DNA from 3 places in the Dietzia sp. B32 genome. Region 1 is predicted to be linked to each of the others. Evidence: riboswitches for the same ligand, from Rfam matches in the RefSeq annotation. Region 1 holds a riboswitch; each other region holds the start of a gene.
The links. A riboswitch is a leader RNA that binds a small molecule or an ion and turns the genes downstream of it on or off. The one in region 1 is predicted to bind cobalamin.

Region 1 (7,293 bases):
GCAGCCTACTCGCGGACGGCCAGCACCCCGCGCCACGGGGTCACGATGAGCTCGGCGACGTCGCCGCCGGTGAGTCGGGCGATGAGGGCGCGGTCGAGCATCCCGTCCGGCGCCTCGACGTGCTCGATCCGCCCCGCGGACCCCGCGACCGGCCCGTACGGCAGGACCGGGGCCGGGCTCGGCAGCCGGCCGTCCGCAGGGCGGGCCGCGACGAGCGGGGTTGGTAGTTCCCGCACGTGCCACGGCGCGTCCGGGCCGGTGCCGCGGGCCCGGACGAACTCGCGGGCCAGCCCGACCAGCCGGTCGGAGGCGTAGGCCAGCGGCACCACCTCGGACCAGCGGTCGCCCACCCGCAACTGCGCGGTGTCGGCATCCAGCGCGATCAGGCCCAGGTCGCAGGAGCGATCGAGCAGGTCCCCGCGGCCGTCGTCAAGGACGAACAAGAACCGGCCCGGCAGGCCGCCGAGCGCGGGGTCGGCCAACAGTCCGGCGTCCAGCGCCTCGGTCACCGGCCGCAGGTCCGCGCGGCCTCGGGCCTGCCCGCCGAACGACTCGCCCAGGCCCGTCATCGGCGAGACGAGGACGTTGCGCACCAGCTCGTGCCCGGGCGCGGGGAGCAGGCCCGTCTCCGCGATCGCCGCCACCACCTCGCCGGGCAGCTGCCCGTCCGGACCGATCGGCAGAGCCCGAAGCTGCAGGTTCGCACGCGTGGTCACGTGCACGTTGTCGTCGTCGCCATATCTCACGGCGACCCCGTGCAGGGCGGACAGGGCCGCCGGTGACACGCGGCCACCCGGCACGCGCAGTCGGACCAGGGCGCCGTCGGAGGCCGGCCACGGCCGCAGGACGCCCGGGCACAGGTCGCCACGGGTCCGGCGGGTGGGTTCGGCGATGCTCACGGGGGCCATTGTGGCAGCCCGACGCGCGCGTTCAATTTCCCGATCCCCGGTGGTAAGTTTTTTCTTCACAACTGAAGAAACGGAGCTCCACCGTGACACCTCGCCGCGTACCCACCCTTCTCGCCTCCGTCCTCACCGCAGTCGCACTGGTCGCGGCCGGGTGCTCGTCGGACGCCGCCACCGAACCCGCCGCCGCCGAAGCGGCCGCCACTACCACGGCATCACCGGCCGCCGGGTCCGTCGCCGGGGTGACCGTCCCGGACGCGTTCACCGCGCTGACGATGATTCCCATCGGCAACTCGCCGCTGCCGTTCAAGGGCACCGACGGCAAGTACCACGTGGCCTACGACCTGCAGCTCACCAACGCCACCAAGGTGCCGGCGAGCGTGGACAAGATCGACGTGGTGGACGGCACTGATCCCACCAAGGTCATCGCCAGCTTCTCCGCCGCCGCTCTCGTGGACCCGGACTGCGTCTTCGGTGACTGCAACCGCCTGCGCGACCTGCCCGCCGGGTACGTCGACACCGCGCAGATCCCGCCGCAGGAGAGCCGGGTCATGTTCATCGACTTCACCCTCGACTCGCTCGACCAGGCCCCGGACGCGGTGCTGCACCACCTCTACGGGACCGGCGCCGCCTCGCCGGCGTTCGGCGAGCCGGGGCCCATCGACTACCTCACGACGCCGGTCGCCTTCTCCACCCGCACCGTGCCGGTCATCGCGCCGCCCGTGCGGGGCGAGAACTGGGTGGCCCTCAACGGGTGTTGCGAACCGGGCTTCCCGCACCGCAGCTCGGTGATGTCGGTCAACGGCAAACTCAACAACAGCCAGCGCTTCGCGATCGACTGGAAGCGCACCAACGACCAGGGCGAGTTCTATACCGGCGACAAGAACCACAACGAGAGCTACGTGGACTACGGCGCCGAGATCCTCGCCGTCGCCGACGCCACCGTGGTCTCGGTCCTCGACGGCATGGACGCCAACGCGCCGGGGGTCCTGCCCGCCAGCAACCCGGAACTGGCCTCCAAGCTCACCGTCGAGAACGTGGACGGCAACCACGTGGTGCTCGACCTCGGCGACGGCGTGTACGCGATGTACGCACACATGATCTCCGGCTCGGTCACGGTGAAACCCGGCGACACGGTGACCGAAGGCCAGGTGCTCGGCAAGCTCGGGAACACCGGCAACGCCAACGCCTCGCACCTGCACTTCCAGCTCATGGACGGGCCGAGCCTGCTCGAGGCCGACTCGCTGCCGTACGAGCTGAAGGGGTTCGACTACGCCGGGCAGGTCCCGCCGCAGCGGATCGCCGACGCCGACGACTTCCTGTCCGGCACCTTCGTCGACGAGGCGACCCTCTCGCCGGAGCCGCGGATGAACGAGCTGCCCCTCAACCTCGCGGTGGTGGACTTCCCCTGATCGGGGCGGCCGTCCCGGGCTCCCGCGACCCTCGCGCGGCGGCCGGGCGGCCGGGGGCCGCGGCCGGCGGATAGGCTCCCCGGTGCCGTGGTGTTCGGGAAGCCGGAGGAAAAGCCGGCGCGGCCCTCGCCACTGTAGTCGCGGAGTCGCGCACCCTCGTCCGTCCCTCCCGGGTCGGAGACCACTGGACTCATCGGTCCGGGAAGGTCGGTCGCGCGGCGTTGATGCGGAAGCCAGGAGACCGGCCACGGCGACATGTTCCACGAGGGTTTGGAGAAGAACATGCGCCCCACCCGGCGTTTGGCGTCCCCTGATGACGCCTCGGCACGCTCAGACGTGCCCCGCATCACCCTGTTGTCCACCTCCGACACCGACCTGCTCAGCGCCCGGGCCTCCGGCGCCGCATGGGCGCTCGGCAACCCGTCTCGACTCGACGTCGAGGCGAATCTGCCCGAACTGCTCGACGGCGCCGACCTGGTGGTGGTCCGCATCCTCGGCTCGCGGCGATCGTGGGAGGCCGGGTTCGCCGCCGTGCTCGGCGCGGGCGTTCCGGTGGTGGTCCTGGGTGGCGAGCAGACCCCCGACGCCGACCTTATGGAGCTGTCCACCGTCCCGATCGGCACCGCGGCCGAGGCACACCGCTATCTCGCCGAGGGCGGCCCGGGCAACCTGGCGCAGCTGCACGCGTTCCTGGCCGACACCGTGTTGCTCACCGGCGCCGGGTTCGAGCCGCCGGAGAACGTGCCGGTGTGGGGGATGCCGCCGCGGCCGGGCACGACGGAAGCCCCCGGCCTGCCCCGCGTGGGCGTGCTCTACTACCGCGCCCACGAGGTGAGCGGGAACTCCGGGTTCGCCCACGCGCTGGCCGACGCGATCGACGCCGCTGGCGCGGTGGGAGTGCCGGTCTTCGCCGGCTCCCTGCGCTCGGCCCCCGACGAGCTGTTCGACGCCCTCGGCACTCTCGATGCGCTGGTCGTGACGGTTCTCGCTGCCGGCGGCACCACGCCCGGCGCGGTGAGTGCGGGCGGCGAGGACGAGACGTGGGACGTCGAGCGCATCGCCGCGCTGGACATTCCCGTCCTGCAGGGCCTGTGTCTGACGTGGAGCCGCGAGGACTGGGCTGCCTCAGACGACGGCGTCAACCCGCTGGACTCCGCCAACCAGATCGCGATCCCCGAGTTCGACGGCCGGATCATCACTGCGCCGTTCTCGTTCAAGGAGATCGACGCCGACGGCCTACCCCGCTACGTGGCCGATCCGGAGCGGTGCGCTCGCGTCGCCGGGATCGCCGTGGCCCACGCGCGGCTGCGCCATGTGGCGCCCGCCGACCGCAAGGTCGCGCTGGTCCTCTCGGCCTATCCGACCAAGCACTCCCGCATCGGCAACGCCGTCGGTCTGGACACCCCGGTCTCGACCATCCGCCTGCTGCGCCGGATGCGCGACGAGGGCTACGACCTGGGCCCGGACGACGGCCCCATCGCGCGCTTTCTCGATCGACCGGGCCTCGACCTCACCGAGCCGGGGGCGGATGGCACCGTCGCGGAGGGCGGTTTCGCCGACGACACCGCCGCCGGCGACGCACTCATCCACGCGCTCATCGCCGCGGGCGGGCAGGACGAGGAGTGGCTCACCAGCGCCCAGCTCACCGACAGTCACGTGCGGATCTCCACCGACGACTACCTGCGCTGGACCGCGGACCTGCCCGAGGCGCTGCGCGCGGAGATGGTCGAGGCGTGGGGGCCAGCGCCGGGGAAGCTGTTCGTCAACGACGCCGGCGAGATCGTGCTGGCCACCATCCAGGCAGGGAACGTCGTCCTGCTCATCCAGCCGCCCCGCGGATTCGGCGAGAACCCGGTCGCTATCTATCACGACCCCGAGCTCGCGCCCTCCCACCACTACCTGGCCGCCTACCGCTGGCTCGCCCGCGGCTTCGGGGCGCATGCGCTGGTGCACATCGGCAAGCACGGCTCGCTGGAGTGGCTGCCGGGCAAGAACGCCGCGCTCTCGGCGGACTGTGCCACCGACGCGGCGATCGCCGACCTGCCGCTGATCTACCCCTTCCTCGTCAACGACCCCGGCGAGGGGGCCCAGGCCAAGCGCCGCGCGCACGCGACGATCGTCGACCACCTGGTCCCGCCGATGGCCCGCGCGGAGTCGTACGGAGACATCGCCCGCCTCGAGCAGCTGCTCGATGAGTACGGGAACATCGCGTCGATGGACCCGGCCAAGCTCCCGGCCATCCGCGCGCAGATCTGGACGCTCATGCAGTCCGCGCACATGCACGAGGACCTGGGCCTCGAGCAGCGGCCCGACGACGAGGAGTTCGACGACTTCCTCCTCCACGTCGACGGCTGGCTGTGCGAGATCAAGGACGTCCAGATCCGCGACGGCCTGCACGTCCTGGGGCAGGCGCCCGCGGGCGAGGCGCGCGTCAACCTGGTGCTGGCGATCCTGCGGGCCTCGCAGGTGTGGGGCGGCGAGTCCGGGGCGGTTCCGGGCCTGCGCCGCGCACTCGGGCTGGCCGAGGGCGCGCCGACCGAGGAGGTCGACCGGGTCGAGGCGCTGGCCAAGGCGCTGGTCGAGGGGATGGACGCGCGGGAGTGGGACGTCGCCGCGGTGCCCGACGTCCTCGCCGCCGCGGGCCTCACCGCGGGTGGGGCGGGTGACGGCGCGTCCGAGGGCGATGACGACAACGACGACGACGAGGTCGCGCAGGTGCTCGAGTTCGCCGCCCGTGAGGTGGTGCCGCGCCTGGCCGCCACTGTCGACGAGCTGGACGCCGTCATGCACGCCCTGGACGGCGGGTTCATCCCGGCCGGGCCCTCGGGATCCCCCCTTCGGGGCCTGGTCAATGTGCTGCCCACGGGCCGGAACTTCTACACGGTGGACCCGCGCGCCGTCCCGTCGCGGCTGGCGTGGGAGACCGGTCAGGCCATGGCGGACTCGCTGCTGGACCGGCACGTCGCCGAGACCGGGGAGTACCCGAGCTCGGTGGGGCTGTCGATCTGGGGCACCTCGGCCATGCGCACCTCGGGCGACGACATCGCCGAGGTCCTGGCCCTGCTGGGCGTCCGCCCCGAGTGGGATGAGGCCTCCCGCCGGGTCACGGGTCTGGAGGTGGTCCCGTCCGAGGAGCTGGGCCGCCCGCGCGTCGACGTGACCGTGCGCATCTCGGGCTTCTTCCGCGATGCGTTCCCGCATGTCATCGGGATGCTCGACGACGCCGTGCGGATGGTCGCCGAGCTGGACGAGCCCGACGAACACAACTTCGTCGCCGCCCACACGCGGGCCGATCTGACCGAGCACTCCGACCACCGCCGGGCCACCACCCGCATCTTCGGCTCCCCACCCGGCTCGTACGGCGCCGGGATCCTGCAGACCATCGAGGCGGGCAACTGGCGCGACGACGGAGACCTGGCCGAGGTCTACACCCGCTGGGGCGGGTACGCCTACGGCCGCGACCTCGACGGAGTCCCCGCGGCCGACGACATGCGCACCAACTACCGGCGCATCGCGGTGGCGGCCAAGAACATCGACACCCGCGAGCACGACATCGCCGACTCGGACGACTACTTCCAGTACCACGGCGGGATGATCGCCACCGTCCGCGCGCTCACCGGCGCCGAGCCGCGCGCCTATGTGGGCGACTCGACCACGCCCGACGCCGTCCGCACCCGGTCGCTGGCGGAGGAGACCACGCGGGTGTTCCGGGCCCGCGTGGTGAACCCGCGGTGGATCGCGGCCATGCAACGTCACGGCTACAAGGGGGCGTTCGAGCTGGCGGCCACGGTGGACTACCTCTTCGGGTTCGACGCGACCGCCGGCGTGGTCCACGACTGGATGTACGACTCGCTCGCCCGCGAGTACGTCCTGGACGAGACAAACCAGGAGTTCCTGCGCCGGTCCAACCCGTGGGCGCTGCGCGGGATGATCGAGCGGCTCTCCGAGGCCGCCGACCGCGGGATGTGGGCCGAGCCCGACGCGGACATCATGGACCGGATGCGGCAGGTCTACCTCGACGTCGAGGGCGATCTCGAGGAGTCCCACGGTGACTGAGTTCCCCACCGGCCGCAGGCGGGTGCGGGTCGTGGGCATCGGCTCGGGCGGGCTCGACCAGATCACGGTCGAGGCCGCCCGGGCCCTGCGCGCCAGCGACTACGCCCTCGCGGCCGTGAAAGGCCCGGCCGACCCGTTGATCGATCTCCGCGCGCAGGTGCTCGCCCGCCACGCGCCGGGCGTCGAGCTGGTGGGTGTGCCCGATCCGGAGAGGGACCGCTCGTCGTCGTCGACCTCCTCCGACGCCGGGTACCGCGGCGTCGTGACGGACTGGCACGAGGCCCGCTCCCTGGCCTGGGAACGCGTCGTGGCCACCCGGCCCGGCGATGTGGCGATCCCCGTGTGGGGCGACCCGGCGTTCTACGACTCAACGCTGAGGATCCTCGACCGGATCGCCGAGCGCGGTGCGCTGGACCTGGAGGTGGAGGTCGTGCCCGGGATCTCCGCGCTCCAGGTTCTGGCCGCTCGCCACCGGCTGGTCCTGCACGAGATCGGCGGCACGGTCACCGTGACCACCGGCCGCAGACTGCGCGAGGTCGTGGCTGCCGGCGCGGACAACGTGGTGGTGATGCTCAACGGCGACCTGCCGCTCGATGACCTGGCCGACTGGCAGATCTGGTGGGGAGGCAACCTCGGCGACGCCGGCGAGACGCTCGTTGCGGGCCGGGTCGGCGACGTGCTGGAGGAGCTGCGCGCGCACCGCGAGCGACTGCGCGACGAGCACGGCTGGGTGATGGACGTGTATCTACTGCGACGCGGAGAAGGGACGACGGCCCGATGACGGCTGAGAAGGAGAGCGCGGGCCGGGTGGTTCTGGTCGGCGGCGGGCCGGGGGACCCGGGGCTGATGACCGTGGCCGGCCTCGACGCCGTCCGCACCGCCGACGTGGTGGTGACCGACCGCCTGGGACCGGTGTCGAT
Region 2 (7,293 bases), 1.6 Mb from region 1:
CCGTGCTCCCGTAGCCGCCCGGCCAGGAGGTCGGGCGGCGGGTTGTGGTGGCCCAGATGGACGGCCACCACGTCGGTCCGCTCATCGACCGCCCCGACCTCGCGGAGCCGCCGGAGCATCGCGTCGAACCGGGCCAGGCCCAGGTGGGCGGGGGAGATCTCCTCGCGGTCGCCCAGCGTCTCCTCGAGGAAGACCGCGTCGAAGCGGGCCCCGCGCACCGCGGTGAACCACTCCTCGTCCCACGGCCCCGTGTCGCTCGCCCACAGCAGGCGGGTGCCGTCGGGCCCGGTCACGTCGTAGAGGACCGCGTCCCCGTCGCGGAAGACGCGGTGCCGGGCGGGGAGCACGCGCACCTCGTACGCGCCCACCGAGAGCCGGTCCCCGGCGGCGACCGGGACGAAGCGCACCGGGTCGTCCGGGCCCACCCAGGGTCGACACGCCTCGAGCGCGTCCGCGGGTCCGACCACCTCCAGCTCACCGGCACCGGGGACCCACGAGCGGAAGAGCAGCGCCTGGGGGCCGAGATGGTCGGCGTGGGCGTGCGTGATGAGCAGATGTCTGACCGACGCCAGAGACCGTCCGAGCCGCACGGCCGAGCCGGGGGCCTCCGGTCCGCAGTCGATGAGCACCTCGTCGTTGACCAGCGCGGAGGTCTGGCCGCGCAGCACGCCGAGCCGGCGTGCCCCGTCGCACGAGGAACACAGGCAGAACGGGTTGGGCCAGCCGTCGGCGGCGCCGGTGCCCAGCAGCACGACCTCCATCAGGCACCCGCCCGCGGTGCCGGCCCGGGTCCGGTCCCGGTTCCTGAGCCCGGCCCGGCCTCGCGCAGCGGCAACACCGCGCGGCCGTCGCGGCGGTCGAGGACCTCCACGCGCGCGTCGTAGACCTGCGCCACCCGCTCGGCGGTGAGGACCTCCTCGGGCGGACCGTCGGCCACCACACGGCCCCCGTCGAGCAGCACCAACCGCTGCCCGTAGTGAGCGGCCGAGGTGAGGTCGTGCATCGCCGCCACCACGGTCAGCCCGGTCTCGCGGCGCATGGAGTCCACCAGGTCGAGGACCTGCTGCTGGTGGCCGATGTCCAGCGCGCTCGTCGGCTCGTCGAGCAGCAGCACCCGCGGTTCCTGCGCGAGCGAGCGGCCCAGCACCACCCGCTGCAGTTCGCCCCCGGACAGGGTCGTGGCGATGCGCGAGGCCAGAGCGTGCAGCCCCAGGCGGTCGATGACCTGCTCGACCACCTCGCGGTCGTGGGCGGACTCGGTGCCGAAGCGCGCGATGTGGGGGGTGCGACCGAGCCCGATGAGTTCGCGTGCCGTGACCCCCTCGGGGACGACCGGGCGCTGCGGCATCATCGCGACCGTCCGCGCCACCCGGCGGCGTCCGGCCCGGCGCGGCGTCAGCCCGTCGACCTCGATGCGACCGGTGGCCGGGATGAGACCGGCGAGAGCGAACAGCAGGGTCGTCTTGCCGGACCCGTTGGGGCCCACGAGGGACACCCAGGAGCCGGCGGGCACGGTGAGGTCGATGCCGTGGAGGATGGCGGTGCGGTCGCGGGTGACCCGCAGGTCACGGCAGGTCAGGGCGGCGGGCGCGGACCCGGCGCACCCTGCGGACCCCGCGGACCCTGCGGACGGTGTGGCGCTCATATGTGCCCCCGGCTGCGACGCAGGACCAGGAGGAAGAACGGGGCGCCGATCGCCGCCGTCACCACGCCGATGGGCAGCTCGGCCGGGCTCATCGCGGTCCGGGCGACGACGTCGGCGAGGATGAGGAACGTGGCCCCGACCAGCAACGATACCGGCAGGAGCAGCCGGTGACCCGGCCCGATGAGCATGCGCACCGCGTGGGGGATGACGATGCCCACGAACCCGATGAGACCGGACACCGACACCACCGCCGCGGTGCCGAGCGTGGCCACGCTGATGAGGACCAACCGCACGCGCGCCGGGGCGATCCCCAGCGTCGCGGCCTCGGTGTCGCCGACCGCCATGACGTCGAGGGTGCGCCGGAACAGGGCGATCACCGCCACCGAGACGATCACGTACGGCAGCACCGTCTGCACGTCGGACCAACCGCTGGTCGTGAGGCGGCCGAGCATCCACGAGTACACCTGGCGCAGGGTCTCGTCGTGGCGCTGCATGAAGAACGTCTGGACGGCGCTGGCGAACGCGGCCACCGCGACGCCGGCGAGGATGATGACGACCTCGCTGCGTCCGCCGCCGACGCTGCGGCCCAGCGTGTAGGTGGCCAGTACGGCGATCATGCCGCCGGCGAACGCGGCGGGCGGCACCATCGCCGATCCCATCGCACCGCCCACGACGATCGCCAGGGTCGCGCCCAGGCCCGCCCCGCTGGACACACCCAGCAGGTACGGGTCGGCGAGCGGGTTGCGGAAGACGCCCTGGTAGGTGGCCCCGGCGATCGCCAGCATCGCGCCGACGACCGCCCCCAGCACCACCCGCGGGATACGGATCTCCCACAGGATGACCTGCTGCCGCTCGGTGAACCCGGAGTCGACCTCGACCAGCGGCAATCGGCCGACGAGCTCGAGCACCACGCCGCCCGGGGTGAGCCCCGCCGGGCCGATGAGGGTGCCCAGCAGGACCGCGGCCCCCAGCAGCAGCGTCGCCCCGCCGAGCACCAGGGCGTGGCGAGGCGACGGGCGGGTCATGAGGTGGGCTGGCTCTCGGCCGCCCCCGCGGTGTCCGGCGTGGCCGGTGCGGCGTCGGGCACCGCCGAGACGATCGCCGCGACCTCGCGCATGAAGTCCACGATGCGCGGGCCCCACCGGCTGGACAGGTCCTCGTCGACCACGTGGACGCGTCCCTCGCGTACGGCCGTCAACCCGTCCCACCCCGGCCGCTCGGCGACGACCTCCGGGGTGATGCCGCAGCACTGGCCGTCGGCGAGGAACACCAGGTCGGGGTCGGCCTCGAGGATGAGCTCCTCCGACAGCTGGGGGTACGGGTCGTCACCGGTGGCGACCGAGGTCAGGCCCAGCAGGGAGTACACCTCGCCGACGTAGGTGGCGTCGGTGACCGTGTAGTAGGTGTCGTCGAGCTCGTGGAAGTACGTCAGCGGGGTCTCGCGCTCCGGCACGGAGGCGACGATCTCGTCGATCTCGACCTGCATCCGTGACACCAGCTCCGCGGCCTCGCCGATGTGCCCGGTGGCGGCGCCGACCTGTTCGAGCTGCGCGTAGGTGTCGTCGAGGGTCTGCGCGGCCGGCAGCTGGAGCACCTCGACGCCGGAGCGTTCCAGCCCGGCCACGATGTCGCCGTTGTCGTCGGTGAGCACCACCAGGTCCGGTGCGTACCCCAGGATCGCCTCGAGGTTGGGCGTGTAACCGGACAGGTCGGTGACCGGGGCGCCGGCGGGGAAATCGGAGCGCTCGTCGACCGCCACGACCCGGTCCCCGGCGCCGACGGCGTAGAGCATCTCGGTGGTGACCGGGGCCAGCGACACGATCGCCTGCGGATCGTCGGCCGCGGCGGTGGTCTGATCGGCCGACGCCGGCTCGTCGCCGCCGGTCCCGCTGCACGCCGAGACGAGCAGGGTGACGGCGGCCAGGGGGGCCGCGAGCAGGAGTGAGCGGGGTCGGCGGGGCCGCCGGTATGGGTGGTGCATGACATCCTCCGGGAGACGGAGGACGAAAGCAGCTCGGCTGCGACGAGGACGTCGCGGCACGCAACCGTCCTTCGTCCGAGGTCAGTTCGTACGGCGCCGCGGTATCGGCCGACCTGGCTTGCCCGTCCGGGGGGACGGGATCACAGTTGCGGGACAGCGTCGGATTCACACCGACTTCCGCCGTGTACCACGGTGTCCGGTGCAGGACCGGACCTGTCGAGGGTAGCTCACCCGCCCAGCACGACCCCCTCGCGCCGCGGGTCGGCGCCGCCGACGAGGGTGCCGTCGGACTGCCGCAGGATCGCGGAGAGCCCGGACGATTGGTCGTCCGTGGAGACCTCGTGGCCGAGCTCGGTGAGCCGCCCGGTCACCGCCGCCGGGTCGCGTGCCACCGCCGGGTGCTCCCCGCCCACCGCCGTCTCGGGGGAGTTGCTCGCCCCGAACGACGGGGCGCCCACCGCCTGCTGTGGGTCCAGGCCCCAGTCGAGCATCCCGACGAGCGTCTTGACCACGAACTGGATGATCCGCGATCCGCCGGGCGAGCCCACCACCGCGCGCAGGTCGCCGCGGGCGAGAGGAGATCCGTCGAAGACCATCGTGGGAGCCATGGACGAGCGGGGCCGCTTGCCCGGCTGCACACGGTTGGCCTGCAGCTCCCCGGCCTCGTTGCGGGGCTCGGCCGCGAAGTCGGTGAGCTGGTTGTTGAGCAGGAATCCCTCCACCATCTGGAAGGAACCGAACGCCGACTCCACGGTGGTGGTCAGCGCGGCCGCGTTGCCCTCGGCGTCGATGATGCTGATGTGGCTGGTGCCGTGCTCGGGTCCGGTGAACACGCCGCGGGCGTCGAAGGCGAACTCGCCGGGCTCGGCCTCGCCCATGGAGCGGTCGGGGTCGATGAGCTCGGCCCGCCCGGCCAGGTACCCGGGACGCAGCAGGGTCAGCGGCGAGCCGAGGGGCGGCGGGACGAAGCGTGGGTCGGCGATGTAGACGTCGCGGTCGGCGTAGGCGAGCCTTTCCGCCTCGGTCACCAGGTGCACCGCCTCCGGCGAGGGCAGGCCTCCGTCGTCGTCGACTCCGGTCGGTGGGTACGCGGCGAGGTTCTTGTCCGCCAGCATCGTCATGGTCGCTGCGACCGCGGTGCCGCCGGAGGACGGCGGCCCCATGCCGCACACGGCGTGGTCCCGGTAGGGGCTGCACACGGGGTCGCGGGTGGTCGCCTGGTAGCCGGCGAGGTCGTCGAGCGTCATCGCGCCCGGCGTGATGCCCTCGCGTTGCGTGGTGACCTGCTCGATGATCGCCTCGGCGATCGCGCCCGTGTAGAACGCGTCGGCGCCCTCGCTGGCCACTGCTGCGAGGGTTTTGGCGTAGGCCGGGTTCGTCAGGCGAGTCCCGGCGGGTTTCCCGGTGCCGCCCTCGAGGAAGTAGGCGGCGGCGTCGGGGTCGCGGGCCAGGTCCTCGGCGGCGTCGGCGATGGACGCGGCCAGACGCGGGCTGATGTCGAACCCGTCGTCGGCCAGCACCACGGCCGGGTCGAACAACTCCCGCCACTCGCGGGTGCCGTGGTCGTCGTGCGCGGACTCGAGCAGCCGCAGGATGCCGGGTACGCCGATCGACCGTCCGCTGCGGCGGGCGTCGGGTTGCGGCTCGCCTGTGTCCTCGGGGGAGATGTGGCGCAGGTAGTCGACGGTGGCGGCCGCGGGCGCCGTCTCGCGGCCGTCGTAGGTCTCGAGCTGCCGGGTGCCCTGGTCGTAGTAGAGCAGGAACCCGCCGCCGCCGAGGCCGGAGGACTGCGGTTCGACCAGCCCCAGCACGGCCTGGGCGGTGACGAGCGCGTCCGCGGCCGTGCCCCCGTCGGCGAGTACCTCGCACGCGGCCAGGGTGGACAGGGGGTGCGCGGTGGACACCGAGTACGACGCGGTGGCCACGGGGGTCATCCCGGTGCGGTACCCGGTCGCGATCTCGGGGTTGTCCGCGATGGGACCGGCGGGACCGGCGTCCTCGCCGGGGCGTGCCACCGGCGTACCGCCGCCGGTCTGGGCGCACGGCGCGGCGTCCTGGACGGGCAGCGGGGGACCGCCGAGGGAGCCGGGTCGTGCGGCGGGATCCGGGGACGCGGGGTCGGGCGCGGGGGCCGACGACGACGAGGTGGGCGCCGCGTCCTGATCCGCGCCTCCCGAGTCGGTCGAGCAGGCCGTGGCCACCAGGACGGGCGCGAGCCCCAGGGCGAGGACCGCACGCGCGATCCGACCGGACTTCCGTGAGCTCATGAGCGGGCCGCCTTCCCGATCCGGATACGTCCCCACAGACTGCTCCGGCGGCGTGGTTCGTGGGCCGCTTCCGGCCCGGCCGAGTCCTAGTCGTGACCCGCGGGGAAGATGGGCGGAGACCGACCGACCGACCGGCCGGTCGGTCGATCGACCGACGCAGTGGAGGGACCCGAGAGATGACGACGACGACGAGCGGTTCAGGCGAGGGGCCTTCGGCCGGGGATCTGCGCGAGCAGGGTTTCGCGACCAGGCGTGAGGTGATGAGCGACGCCTTCGTGGACCGGGCCATGGACCGGGCCGCCGGGACGGCGTCGGAGGCGATCCAGCACGTCGTCACCGAGAACGTCTGGGGCAACATCTGGAACCGGCCCGGGCTCGGCCGCCGGGACCGCAGCCTGCTGAACATCGGGATGCTCGTCGCCCTGCGCGCCGATGCCGAGCTGGCCGGGCACGTGCGCGGCGGGCTGACCAACGGGCTGACCCGGGAGGAGATCACGGAGGCGGTGATCCATGCGTCGGGGTATTGCGGTGCACCGGCGGCGCTCTCGGCGATGAGGACCGTTCAGGCGGTGTTCGACGACCTCGACGGGTAGACACCCACAAGCGGCGGGAACGCCCACGGCGGCGGGTAGTCTCGACCCCAGAGTGACAGGCGACACCCCTCGACCAAGGAGCCCCTCATGCGCAGCACGATGATGCCGGAGCAGCTGAACATCAGCACGATCCTGCAGTTCGGTGCGACCGTCCACAAGGACGCCGTCGTGACCACCTGGACCGATCAGGGACCGCGCAAGATCTCCTTCGGGGATCTGGGTGGACGCGCCGCGCAGCTGGCCCACGCGCTGCGCTCCCTGGGGATCGACGCCGACCAGCGCGTCGCCACGTTCCAGTGGAACAACTCCGAGCACATGGAGGCGTACCTGGCGATCCCGTCGATGGGCGCCGTGCTGCATCCGCTCAACATCCGGCTGTTCCCGGACCAGCTCGAGTTCGTGGCCAACCACGCCGAGGACAAGGTCGTGATCGTCGACCCGAGCCTGATCCCGCTGCTCCAGCCGCTCCTGCCGCGGTTCTCGACCGTCGAGCACGTGATCGTCACCGGCGGCGGCGCCGCGGGCCTCGAGGCCCCCGAGGGTATCCAGGTGCACGACTACGAGGCGCTGCTCGCCGCGCAGCCCACGGAGTTCGAGTGGCCCGAGGTGGACGAGAACGACGGCGCCGCCATGTGCTACACCTCGGGCACCACCGGCGACCCGAAGGGCGTCGTCTACTCGCACCGCTCGATCTACCTGCACTCGATGCAGGTGTGCATGTCCGACGGCATGAACATCTCGCTCGACGACAACGTGCTGGCGATCGTGCCCATGTTCCACGCGATGTCGTGGGGGCTCCCGTACGCC
Region 3 (7,293 bases), 690 kb from region 1:
GTCGTGGCGACTGCTGCTGAACCGCGGCCCCTACTCGGTGGAGGGTGAGCGCGAGCTCTTCGCCGACCACGGCGTGGACGTGCTGGTCACCAAGGACTCGGGCGGCGGTCACACGTGGTCGAAGATGGCCGTGGCCGACGAGCTCGGCGTACCGGTCGTGGTGGTGCGGCGGCCCGGGTCCGCGCCGGGCGTTCCGGTGGTGGGCAGTGCCGCTGCCGCCGCGGAGTGGGCCAGCGTCGCTGACTGACCTGGCCGGCGCCCCGAGGATCGCGGTTAGAGCAACTTGATGTGGATCTCGCGGATCCGGTCGTCGTCCACCGTGTAGCGGCCGCGCAGAGTCAACGTCATGGTCTGCCCCTCGTCCAGTGACATCCCCATGAAGTCCTTCACGTCGGCGCGTGCGGTGAGCGTGTTGACCACCGTGACGGTGGCCGTGTCGCCGTCGATCTCGATCTCCTCGGTGGTCGTCCCGCCCCGGGCGGTCAGCGAACCGGATGCCGGGTCTACGCCTATTCGGCCAGAACGCGCCCGCGACCGCAAGGGGCCCGGCTAGCCGAGTCGGGCGGGCCGACGCGCGGTGGCGAAGCGCCGCGCGTGCGCCGCGAACCGGGCCGCCATCGCCGGATGCCCCGCCCAGTGCGTGTGTAGGTAGGACGCGTGGACCGACCCGCTGACGAAGCCCTCCGGTCCGGCGCTGCTGGTCCATGCGGGAGCTGCTCCCGATTCGTCCGCGCGCGAGCCCGCCGCGCCGGCGGGCGGGTTCACGGCCGTGCGGTGGAACTCGTGGCCGGTGACCTCGGTGCCGGCGGTCGCCAGGACACTGTCGGCGACGGCGGTCGACCGGCGGTAGGCCAGCGTGAGCCGCGGGGCCATGGCCGCGTCGGCGTCGACCGCACCGACCATCGGCGTCCCGTCGAGGGTGCGACAGAGGTAGAGCAGGCCCGCGCACTCGGCGACCGTTGGCGTCCCGGCCATCGTCGCCGCGCGCAGCGCCCCCAGCATCGGCGCGTTGGCGGCGAGGTCCGCGGCGTGCACCTCGGGGAACCCGCCCCCGAGGTAGATCCCCGCAGTGGTCTCGGGAAGTGTCTCGTCGGCCAGCGGGTCGAACGGCGCGACCGAGCAACCGGCCGCCTCGAGCAACTCGACCGTCTCGGCGTAGCGGAAGGTGAAGGCCCGGCCACCGGCCACGGCGATGAGCGGGCGGACCTCGTCGTCGTCGACCTCGTGGGCCCGGTCATCCACCGCCGTGCCTCGGCCCGCGCCGACACCACCAGTGCCGATGCCGCCCAACGCTGCTCCCGCCGACCACGCCTCGCCCGCCAGCGGCGGCGCCTCACGCGCGATCCGCATGACGGCCTCCAGGTCGATCGACGCGGCCACCTTCCCGGCCAGGTGGTCGAGCGAGCGCGCGGCCTCCGGGCGTTCGGCGGCGGGGACCAGGCCGAGATGGCGGGAGGGGGCGGTGACGTCGTCGTCGCGCTGGAGGACACCCAGCACCGGGATGCCGAGGGGCGCCAGCGCGCGTCGGACCTCGTCGGAGTGGCGGACCGAGCCAGCCTTGTTGAGCACCACCCCGGCGATCCGCACAGCCGGGTCGAAGGAGGCCATCCCCAGCACCACCGCGGCGATGCTGCGCGAGGCGTGGGAGATGTCCACCACCAGCACGACGGGGGTCCCGGTGAGCGCGGCGACGTGGGCGGTGGAGGCGAACCCGTCGCCGCCGATGTGCCCGTCGTACAGGCCCATGACGCCCTCGATCACCGCGACGTCGGCGGGCCGCCCGGCGCCGATCCCGGTCCCGCCCGCGCCCCCTCCCGCGCCGGCGCCGTGCAGCAGCAGCGGCACGATCCGCTCCTCGCCCACCAGGTGCGGGTCCAGATTGCGGCCCGCCCGCCCGGTGGCCAGAGCGTGGTACCCGGGGTCGATGTAGTCGGGGCCCACCTTGTGCCCCGAGACCTCCAGCCCGGTGCGGCGTAGCGCCGCCATGAGGCCGGTCGCGACGGTGGTCTTGCCGTGCCCCGACGCCGGTGCGGCCACCACGATGCGCGGCAGCTCGGTCACCATTCGATGCCCCGCTGCCCCTTCTGCCCGGCGTCCATCGGGTGCTTGACCTTGCCCATCTCGGTGACCAGGTCGGCGACCTCGAGCAGCCGGGGGTCGGCGTCGCGGCCGGTGATCACCACGTGTTGCCGGCCGGGGCGGTTCGCGAGGGTGGCGACCACGTCGTCGACATCCACCCAGCCCCATTTCATGGGATAGGTGAACTCGTCGAGCAGGTAGAGGTCGTGCCGCTCGTCGGCGAGGCGCCGCTTGATCTCGGCCCATCCTTCGGCGGCGTCGGCGGCGTGGTCGTCCTCGGTGCCGTCCTTGCGCGACCACGACCACCCCGAGCCCATCTTGTGCCACTCGACGGGCCCGCCCTCGCCGGTCTCGTCGTGCAGGCGGGCGAGGCGTTCCATGACGGTCTGCTCGCCGATGCGCCACTTGGCGGACTTGACGAACTGGAACACCCCGATGTCCCAGCCCTGGTTCCAGGCGCGCATCGCCAGGCCGAACGCGGCGGTGGACTTTCCCTTGCCGGGCCCGGTGTGGACCATGACCAGCGGCCGGTTGCGGCGTTGGCGGGTGCTGAGCCCGTCGTCGGGCACGATCTCCGGCTGTCCCTTGGGCATCAGGCCACCTCACCTTCGGTGCGCGGATGGCCGGGTCGCATGCGGTCGTCCGGGGCCGGGCCGCGGTCGGCGGAACCTGGGTGCGCGGTGCGGGCGCGGACGGTATCGGTGAGTCCCTCGGCGGTGACCTCGCCCAACGGCACGTGGTCGGCGCCCAGGTGCCCGGCGAGCTCGGAGGCCAGGCCCATCCGGAAGCGGCCGGTCTCGCAGTCCACCACCACCGAGGCCACGCCGAGGGAGGCCAGCCCGGTCGCCGCGGTGCGGGACCTGGCGAGGGCGTCCGGGCCGTGGGTGGCGCGGCCGTCGGTGACGACGACGAGGAGGGCCCGCCGCCGCGGATCGCGGACGCCTTCGATGCGCAGGACCTCGGCGGCGGTGAGCAGTCCCTCGGCCAGTGGGGTCCGGCCGCCCGCTGGGAGTTCCGCGAGGCGGGTGGCCGCGATGTCGACCGACGAGGTGGGCGGCAGGGTCACGTGGGCCGCGGACCCGCGGAAGGTCACCAGTCCCACCTTGTCGCGGCGGCGGTAGGCGTCCAGCAGTAGGGAGAGGATCGCGGTCTTGACCTGCTCCATCCGGGTGCGGGCGGCCATGGAGCCGGAGGCGTCCACGCAGAACAGCACGAGGTTGGACTCGCGGCCCTCGCGCACCGCCGAGCGCAGGTCCTCGGCGGCCAGCCGGAGTCGACCGCCGTTGCGGCCGGCCTCGCGACCCCGGGCGGACTGCTGCGGCGCGGCGGAGCGGATCGTGGCGGGCAGGTGCAGGTCGGCCCCGGTGAACGCGCCCGCGCCGATGCGGCGGCCAGTGCTGGTAATGGCCCTCGACCGGCGGCCGGCCGCGCCCTGGCCGGTACCGGCGACGGCGAGCAGGCGGGTGCGGTACGGCGCCGCGGCCGCGGTGACTGTGCCCGGCTCGGGCGGGATGGGCCCGGGTGCGTCGGACCGCGAGCCGTCGCCGGGGGTGTCCTCCGCGGCGTGTCCGCCGGGCAGCTCGTCGGCTCGGCTGTCGGCGTCGTCGTCCGAGTGGCCGTCCGCCTGGTCGGTGCCCGCGGTGCCGGAGGCGTCGGCAGCGTCGGGGCTGTCCTCGGTCTGCTCGGTCTGCTCGGGTGCGTGCTCGTGCCCGGCGTCCTCGGCCGAGGCCCGCGCCGGGGTCGACTCGGCATCCGTCGTGTCTGCCGACGCGGACTCGTCTGCGGACTCCGACTGTTCGGCGTCGTCGGCTGGCGCGGTCTCGTCCCGGGGGTCGGGATCGGGCTCGTCGTCGTCGCCCAGGAGCCGTTCCAACAGGTCCTCGTCGAGCCCCGGCGCATCGAACGGGGCACGACGGCGGCGGTGGGGCAGTGCCATGCGCGCGGCGACGCGGATGTCCTCGCGGGTGATCCGGGTCCGGCCCTGCCATGCGGCGTGGGCGGCGGCGGTGCGGGCGGTAACGATGTCGGCGCGCATGCCGTCCACGTCGAAGCCCGCACACACCCGGGCGATGGTGGACAGCGCCCAGGGGGTCAGTCTCACCCGGTCGAGTACGCGCCGCGCGGCGGCGATCCGCTCGCGCACTGCGGCCTCGTCGGCGGCGTGGGCGGCGACGAATCCCGCCGGGTCGGCCTCGAACGCGATCCGGCGGCGCACCACCTCGGCGCGCAGCTCCGGGTCCCGGGGCGCGGCCACCTCCACGGTGAGGCCGAAGCGGTCCAGGAGCTGGGGCCGGAGCTCACCCTCCTCGGGGTTCATGGTGCCGATCAGCACGAAGCGCGCGGCGTGCTCCACCGAGATGCCGTCGCGCTCCACGGTCACCCGGCCCATCGCGGCGGCGTCGAGCAGCAGGTCCACCACGTGGTCGTGGAGCAGGTTGACCTCGTCCACGTAGAGCAGTCCGCGGTGTGCGCGGGCGAGTAGGCCCGGTTGGAACACGGTCACCCCGTCGGCAAGCGCACTCTCCAGGTGTAGTGATCCGGTGATGCGGTCCTCGGACACCCCGATTGGTAGCTCGACCAGGCGGACGGGCCGCCGCTCGGTGGGCGCGTCGTGGGGGATACGCCCGTCCGGGGTCTCGGAGCCGCGGTCGTCAGGTGCGGAGGAGAAGCGGTCGCCGGTGACGACCTCGACCTCCGGCAGGATCCCGGTGAGGGCGCGGACCATCGTGGACTTGGCCGTGCCCTTCTCGCCGCGGATCAGCACGCCGCCGACCGCCGGGGACACCGCGGTCAGGGTCAGGGCCAGCGCCATGTCGTCGGAACCGACGACAGCGCTGAAGGGGTAGTGCAGTGGCATGGGGGCTCCCGCTCTCGTCTGCCAGGCTGGTCAGCGCGAGGCCGGTCTCCGGACTTCCCGGCTCATCTCGGATGTGCGCGCGGGGCGCGATCGCCTGAGAGGCCGGGTTACCGTAGCGGGCCCTGTGCCGGATTCTCACCGGCTTCCCTGATTCTCCCCTCCGCCCGCTCTCGCGGTCGTGGGGCACCTCGTGCTGTGGGGTCTGTTCGGTTGTGTGGTGCCGAGGCTAGCCCAACGGCCTGTCCCGGGGCGCCTCAGGTGTCGCGGTAGGGTTCCGCGTCATGAATGCACGGGTGGTGGTCGTCGGCATCGGCGGCGACGGGTGGGCGGGGCTCGACGAGGCCCGCCGTCGCGCCATCATGGGCGCCGATGTGGTGCTCGGCGGCGAGCGTCATCTGGCGATGATTCCGGGCGAGGTGACGGCCGAACGCGTGCCGTGGCCGCGGCCGCTGCGGGACGGGTTGCCGGAGCTGCTCCAGCGGTGGGTCGGGCGGTCGATCGTGGCCCTGGCCTCGGGCGATCCGCTGGTCGCCGGGATCGGCACCACCCTGATCGAGCTGCTCGGCGCGGACGCGGTGGAGGTGCTCCCGGCGGTGTCCTCGGTCGCGCTGGCCCGCGCCAGGATGCGGTGGCCGGCCGAGTCCGTGGCGGTGCTGCGCGACCACCGCGCGCTGCCCCGTGAGCTGGCGCCGGGGCGGCGGGTGCTGGTGCTCTCGGCGGATCGGAACACGCCGGGAGAGGTCGCCGCGACGCTCCGGGGCGCCGGATACGGGGGGAGCGAGATGACCGTGCTCGCCGATCTGGGGAGTCCGACCGAGGCCCGGTTTTCCCGCGCGGCGCGCGACTGGGCTGTCGATCACGAGGCCCCCGCCCTGCACGTCCTGGCGGTTGAGTGCGTGGCCGACGCGTCCGCCCACCCGCTCGGACTGGTGCCGGGCCTGCCCGACGACGCCTTCGAGAACGACGGCCAGCTCACCCGCCGCGACCTGCGGGCTTCCGCCCTGTCGCGGCTCGCACCGATGGCCGGTGATTTGCTGTGGGACGTGGGCGCCGGCGCCGGGTCGGTGGGCATCGAGTGGATGCGCGCCCACCCGTCATGTCGGGCGATCGCGGTGGAGGCCGATCCCGAGCGGGCGGCGCGTGTCGCGCGCAACGCCGTGCGGCTGGGGGTGCCGTCGTTGGAGGTCGTCCACGGACGGGCGCCCCAGGCTCTGGACGGTCTGCCGCGGCCGGACGCGGTGTTCATCGGTGGAGGCGGCACTGCTCCTGGCCTGCTGAGACAGTGCTGGGACGCACTTCGTCCCGGCGGACGGCTGGTCGCGCATGCGGTGACTCTGGAGACCGAGCGCGTGGTGGTCGACGCCCGCGCCGAGTTCGGCGGGGAGCTGACCAGGATCCAGGTCGAGCACGCGGACTCGATCGGCCGGTTCGCCGGCTGGGCCCCCGCCCGTGCGGTGGTGCAGTGGGCGGCCGTGAAGCCATTCGTCGCTGCGGCTGATACTTCGGAAACAGGGGAGAGCTCGTGACCGTTCACTTCGTAGGAGCCGGCCCCGGCGCCGCTGATCTGCTGACGCTGCGCGCGGCTGCGTCCCTGCGCGAGGCCGACGTCTGCCTGTACGCGGGGACGTACCTCGACGACGGTGTGCTCGACCACTGCCGACCCGAGGCCCGGCTGGTGGACACCCAGCATCTGGACCTCGACGGGATCATCGGCGAGATCGTCGCCGCTCACGCCGATGGGCTCGAGGTGGTTCGGCTGTGTTCGGGTGACCCGTCGCTGTACTCGGCTCTCGCCGAGCAAACTCGCCGGCTCGACTCGGCTGGCGTGCCGTGGGACGTCGTTCCTGGTGTTCCGGCCTATGCGGCGGCCGCCGCCGAGCTGGGGGTGGAGCTCACGGTTCCCGAGGTGGTGCAGTCGGTGGTGCTCACCCGCGTTCAGGCTCGGTCGACGGCGATGCCGTCGACGGAGTCACTGGAGAACTTCGCCGCCACCGGCGCCACGCTGGTGCTGCACCTGGCGATCACCCGGATCCGTGAGCTGGCCGAGCGTCTGGTGCCCACGCACGGTGCCGACTGCCCGGTGGCGGTGGTGGCCAACGCGAGCCGCTCGCACCGCGTGGAGCTGCGCGGCACTCTCGCTGACATCGCGGCAGAGGTGGAGGCGGCTGGCCTGCGCCAGGCAGCGGTGATCCTCGTGGGACCGGCGCTGGTGCGGCCGGGCGAAGCGGAATCGTGGTTGTACGCGTCGAGCCCGGAGCGAGAGTCGAAGCGGCGGGGCTGAACGGATAGGCCGAAGGCAGCGGGCAACAGACAGTGTCCTCCGGCCGCCAGGAAGCCCGAACCGACGCAACGGTATC

Region 2: it holds a riboswitch for cobalamin, as region 1 does, so the genes downstream of both, L8M95_RS09720 (ABC transporter substrate-binding protein) here and cobN (cobaltochelatase subunit CobN) in region 1, are expected to answer to the same signal.
Region 3: it holds a riboswitch for cobalamin, as region 1 does, so the genes downstream of both, L8M95_RS14165 (VWA domain-containing protein) here and cobN (cobaltochelatase subunit CobN) in region 1, are expected to answer to the same signal.

Annotation. Positions count from the first base shown of each region.
Region 1 covers NZ_CP093845.1:3,680,024-3,687,316, reverse strand. Annotated here, with positions in the region: gene L8M95_RS17330 (nitrite reductase) at 6-899, opposite strand; gene L8M95_RS17325 (M23 family metallopeptidase) at 992-2,317, shown strand; cobalamin riboswitch at 2,389-2,582, shown strand; gene cobN (cobaltochelatase subunit CobN) at 2,600-6,373, shown strand; gene cobF (precorrin-6A synthase (deacetylating)) at 6,366-7,154, shown strand; gene cobA (uroporphyrinogen-III C-methyltransferase) at 7,151-7,293, shown strand, end outside.
Region 2 covers NZ_CP093845.1:2,030,228-2,037,520, reverse strand. Annotated here, with positions in the region: gene L8M95_RS09735 (MBL fold metallo-hydrolase) at 1-761, opposite strand, end outside; gene L8M95_RS09730 (ABC transporter ATP-binding protein) at 761-1,645, opposite strand; gene L8M95_RS09725 (iron ABC transporter permease) at 1,642-2,670, opposite strand; gene L8M95_RS09720 (ABC transporter substrate-binding protein) at 2,667-3,626, opposite strand; cobalamin riboswitch at 3,715-3,858, opposite strand; gene ggt (gamma-glutamyltransferase) at 3,854-5,893, opposite strand; gene L8M95_RS09710 (carboxymuconolactone decarboxylase family protein) at 6,070-6,486, shown strand; gene L8M95_RS09705 (long-chain fatty acid--CoA ligase) at 6,574-7,293, shown strand, end outside.
Region 3 covers NZ_CP093845.1:2,990,803-2,998,095, reverse strand. Annotated here, with positions in the region: gene L8M95_RS14185 (cobalt-precorrin-6A reductase) at 1-247, shown strand, start outside; gene L8M95_RS14180 (hypothetical protein) at 274-540, opposite strand; gene L8M95_RS14175 (cobyrinate a,c-diamide synthase) at 550-2,064, opposite strand; gene cobO (cob(I)yrinic acid a,c-diamide adenosyltransferase) at 2,058-2,672, opposite strand; gene L8M95_RS14165 (VWA domain-containing protein) at 2,672-4,936, opposite strand; cobalamin riboswitch at 4,958-5,142, opposite strand; gene cbiE (precorrin-6y C5,15-methyltransferase (decarboxylating) subunit CbiE) at 5,218-6,462, shown strand; gene L8M95_RS14155 (cobalt-precorrin-4/precorrin-4 C(11)-methyltransferase) at 6,459-7,217, shown strand.